One region of the Enterobacter sp. KBR-315C3_2022 genome, then DNA from elsewhere that is predicted to be linked to it. Evidence: riboswitches for the same ligand, from Rfam matches in the RefSeq annotation. Region 1 holds a riboswitch; the other holds the start of a gene.
The links. A riboswitch is a leader RNA that binds a small molecule or an ion and turns the genes downstream of it on or off. The one in region 1 is predicted to bind thiamine pyrophosphate.

Region 1 (2,395 bases):
CGCGAGCTGGAAATGAGCGACGTGATCGACTCCCTTCAGCGGGCGCGCGCGCTTCCCCTGTATGCCCACGTGTCGCGCATCCACTCCCCGACGGCATGGACCGTCGATATTGAATTGTCCGAGCCTGACCGGTGGCTGCCGTGGCTCATGGGCTACGTTCCGTCGATGATCCTGCCGCGCGAATGGCCCTCCCTGCCCCATTTCGCCAGCCAGCCGGTAGGGACGGGCCCCTACGCGGTGACGCGCAATACCAGCAACCAGCTGAAAATCCGCGCCTTTGACGACTACTTTGGCTTTCGCGCGCTGATTGACGAAGTGAACGTGTGGGTGCTTCCTGAGATCAGCGAAGAGCTGAGCTGTGGCCTTACGCTGGAAGGGCCAACCGAAGGGGAAAAAGCCGTGGAGAGCCGCCTTGAAGAGGGCTGCTATTACCTGCTGTTTGACGCCCGCAGCCGCTGCGGCGCCAGCCAGGAGGTCCGCAGGTGGGTCAGCCACGTCCTCTCTCCGGCCAACCTGATCTACCAGGCCGAGGAGCAATACCAGACCTACTGGTTCCCGGCCTACGGCCTGCTGCCGCGCTGGCACCACGCCCGGCCCGTGCACGGAGAGAGGCCTGCCGGGCTGGAATCGATTACCCTGACCTACTACCGCGACCACGTGGAGCACCGCTTTATTGCCCGGATCATGAGCAAGCTGCTGGCCGCTGAGGGCGTTCACCTTGATATTCAGGAGGTGGATTATGACGAATGGCACCGAGGAGACATCGTCAGCGACATCTGGCTCAACAGCGCCAACTTCACCCTGCCGCTTGATTTCTCGCTCTTTTCGCACCTGTTCGAAGTGCCGCTGATTCAGCACTGCATCGACCGGGACTGGCAGCAGGACGCCGCCCGATGGCGCGCGGGCGAGATGAACCTGGCCGCCTGGTGCCAGCAGCTGCTGGCGCAGCAGGCGATTGTGCCGCTCATCCATCACTGGCTGATGATTCAGGGCCAGCGCAGCATGCGCGGACTGCGGATGAACACCTTGGGCTGGTTTGATTTTAAATCCGCCTGGTTTGCCCCGCCGGAGCCATAACGCTTTCGTAATATTCACCAAATCATTACAATAGCGCCGTTCTCAACGGGGTGCTGCATCACTGATGTGCGCTGAGATAATACCCGTCGAACCTGATCCGGATAACGCCGGCGAAGGGATTTGAGGCTGTCTCTCAAAATCCTTTGCCACTCAACCCTGAGGTGCAAAGTGTTAAAAAAAGTTCTTCCCCTGCTGGCGCTGTTTGCGCTGCCCGCGTTTGCGAAGCCCGTGCTGACGGTCTACACCTACGACTCCTTCTCTGCCGACTGGGGCCCCGGCCCGGTGGTTAAAAAAGCCTTTGAAGCCGACTGCGGCTGCGAGCTGAAGTTCGTGACGCTGGAAGATGGCGTTTCGCTGCTCAACCGCCTGCGCATGGAGGGCAAAAACAGCAAGGCGGACGTGGTGCTTGGCCTCGATAACAACCTGCTGAACGCGGCCGCGCAAACGAAGCTGTTTACCAAAAGCGGCGTCGCAACCGATGCCGTGAACGTGCCGGGCGGCTGGAAGAACGATACCTTTGTCCCGTTCGACTACGGCTACTTTGCTTTCGTGTATGACAAAAACAGGCTGAAAAACCCGCCGAAAAGCCTGAAAGAGCTGGTTGAAAGCGACCAGAAATGGCGCGTGATTTATGAGGATCCGCGCACCAGCACGCCGGGCCTGGGGCTGCTGCTGTGGATGCAGAAAGTCTACGGCGATAAAGCGCCCGACGCGTGGCAGAAGCTGGCCGCCAAAACCGTCACCGTCACCAAGGGATGGAGCGAAGCCTACGGCCTGTTCCTGAAAGGGGAAGGCGATCTGGTGCTGAGCTACTCTACCTCTCCGGCCTACCACCTCATCGACGAGAAGAAAGACAACTACGCTGCCGCGGATTTCGCCGAGGGCCACTACCTGCAGGTGGAAGTCGCCGCGCGAACCGCCGCCAGCAAGCAGCCTGAACTGGCTGAAAAATTCCTGAAATTTATGCTGTCCCCGGCGTTCCAGAACGCGATCCCCACGGGCAACTGGATGTATCCGGTCACCGACGTCGCGCTTCCCGCGGGATTTGATCGGTTGACCAGGCCAAAAACCTCGCTGGAGTTTACGCCGCAGCAGGTCGCCGAGCAGCGTGCAGCGTGGGTAAGTGAATGGCAACGCGCCGTCAGCCGCTAATTCCTGGCTGGCTAGTCCCCGGGCTGCTTGCCGCCGCGCTGATGGTAGCGGTGAGCCTCGGGGCATTTCTCGCGCTGTGGTTCAACGCGCCGGAGAGCAGCCTGCCCGCGCTTTGGCGTGACGACTATCTGTGGCACGTCATACGGTTCTCGTTCTGGCAGGCGTT
Region 2 (2,395 bases), on a different contig from region 1:
GGATGGCCTTTTGCCAGGTCCGCCGCGTGGGCGGCAATTTTGTAGGTAATCAGCCCCTGTTTGACGTCTTCTTTGTTCGGCAGGCCGAGGTGCTCCTTCGGCGTCACGTAGCAGAGCATCGCGCAGCCAAACCAGCCGATCATCGCCGCGCCGATGCCGGAGGTGAAGTGGTCGTAACCCGGCGCGATGTCGGTGGTCAGCGGGCCCAACGTGTAAAACGGCGCTTCGTGGCAGTGCTCCAGCTCCTCGGTCATGTTGCGGCGGATCATCTGCATCGGCACGTGGCCCGGACCTTCAATCATCACCTGCACGTCGTACTCCCAGGCGATTTTGGTCAGCTCGCCCAGCGTGTGAAGTTCGGCAAACTGCGCTTCGTCGTTGGCGTCGCGAATAGAGCCGGGACGCAGGCCGTCGCCCAGCGAGAGCGAGACGTCATAGGCGGCGCAAATTTCGCAGATCTCGCGGAAGTGTTCGTAGAGGAAGTTTTCCTGATGATGGGAGAGGCACCATTTCGCCATGATCGAGCCGCCGCGCGAGACGATGCCGGTCAGACGTTTGGCGGTCATCGGCACGTAGCGCAGCAGCACGCCCGCGTGAATGGTGAAGTAGTCCACGCCCTGTTCGGCCTGCTCCAGCAGCGTGTCGCGGAAGGCTTCCCAGGTGAGGTTTTCGGCGATGCCATTCACTTTTTCCAGCGCCTGGTAAATCGGGACGGTGCCAATCGGTACCGGGCTGTTGCGCAGGATCCACTCGCGGGTTTCGTGAATATAGCGGCCGGTGGAGAGGTCCATCACCGTGTCCGCGCCCCAGCGGGTAGACCAGACCAGCTTTTCCACCTCTTCTTCGATGGAAGAGGTGACGGCAGAGTTACCGATGTTGGCGTTCACTTTCACCAGGAAGTTGCGGCCGATGATCATCGGCTCGGATTCCGGGTGGTTGATGTTGGCGGGAATAATCGCGCGCCCGGCGGCCACTTCATCACGCACAAACTCCGGCGTGATGTTCTCCGGCAGGCGCGCGCCAAAGCCTTCGCCAGGATGCTGGTGGCGCAATACTTCGCTGCGGATACGCTCGCGGCCCATGTTTTCGCGGATGGCGATAAATTCCATTTCAGGGGTGACGATGCCCCGACGCGCGTAGTGAAGCTGGGTGACACATTTTCCCGCTTTGGCGCGTTTTGGCGTCAGCAGGCCGGTGAAGCGCAGCGCGTCCAGGCCGTCGTCGGCCATACGTTCTTTGGTGTAAGCCGAGCTTTGCTCATTTAGCGCTTCGCTATCATCACGCGCGTCAATCCACGGCTGGCGCAGCTTCGCCAGGCCCTGCTGGACGTTGATGGCAATATCGGGGTCGCCGTAGGGACCGGAGGTGTCGTAGACCGGCACGGCCTCGTTTTCTTCGAACTGCGGGTGCTCTTTGCTGCCGCCGATAAGCGTCGGGCTGAGCTGGATTTCGCGCATCGGGACGCGGATATCGGGCTGCGACCCGGAAATATAGATACGCCCGGAGTTCGGGAACGCGGTGCCTTCCAGGGTATTGATGAAGTGCTGGGCCTGTGCGCGCTGTTCGCGGCGGGTCAGTTTTGTTGTAGACATAGCTCATTCCAGATGTGAAGGACATGGCTTGTCAGACGACGGATGAAGCAAGAGAGGATCGCCCGAAGGCGATACAACAGCAGTTTGACTCTTGTTCCCTTCGCAGGTATTAGCCTGATCAGGTTCCGCGGATCCCGAATTAACGGTCTCAGCCCGTGCTTTCACACTGGGCACTCCGACAAGAAAAATCCCCCTCGTGAGAGGGGCGAATGGTTGTAAATTACTCGTTAACGATTAAGAACTCAAGCAGGCCGCGCAACGTTGTCTTCGTTACTGGCCTTCAGATCGTTATCCAGCACCAGAGCGATCAGCTTGTCTTCCAGCGTGAATCGCTCTTCCATCGACTCGCCCAGATCGGACAGCGCCTGCTGAAATTCAAGGTAATTATCGTGATCGATCGCGTTCTCAAGCGTGGAGTCGTAGTACTCCATGATCCGCTGGGTGTTGGCCTCCAGCAGGGAACAGAGCTTGCTTGCCGCTAAAAACGGGCTTGTGCCTTCCATTTCGCGGATAATACGTTCATAAATATTAAAATGGCCGTCGGACAGGTAGTCGACCAGGCTTTGACAAAAATCGTCCAGCGCTTTTTCATTCAGTCGCATATACGATTCTTTGCCAGGCTTAATACCGACCAGATTGTAATAAGCCACGAGCAGATGCTTGCGTACATGTAGCCAGCGATCCACCAGGTTGTTACTTCCTCCAACGCGCTCAGTCAGGCTTTCTAGCTGGTTTAACATGTTCGACTCCACAAGGTTTAGAATTGAATCTGCTTACCCAAAATGTAACAACAATGCTAACAA

Region 2: another riboswitch for thiamine pyrophosphate. It lies ahead of thiC (phosphomethylpyrimidine synthase ThiC); the one in region 1 lies ahead of thiB (thiamine ABC transporter substrate binding subunit).

Annotation. Positions count from the first base shown of each region.
Region 1 is NZ_JBGKEB010000006.1:173,089-175,483, reverse strand. It holds gene sgrR (HTH-type transcriptional regulator SgrR) at 1-1,077, shown strand, start outside; TPP riboswitch at 1,114-1,214, shown strand; gene thiB (thiamine ABC transporter substrate binding subunit) at 1,246-2,229, shown strand; gene thiP (thiamine/thiamine pyrophosphate ABC transporter permease ThiP) at 2,205-2,395, shown strand, end outside.
Region 2 is NZ_JBGKEB010000036.1:18,982-21,376, forward strand. It holds gene thiC (phosphomethylpyrimidine synthase ThiC) at 1-1,592, opposite strand, end outside; TPP riboswitch at 1,671-1,780, opposite strand; gene rsd (sigma D regulator) at 1,835-2,332, opposite strand.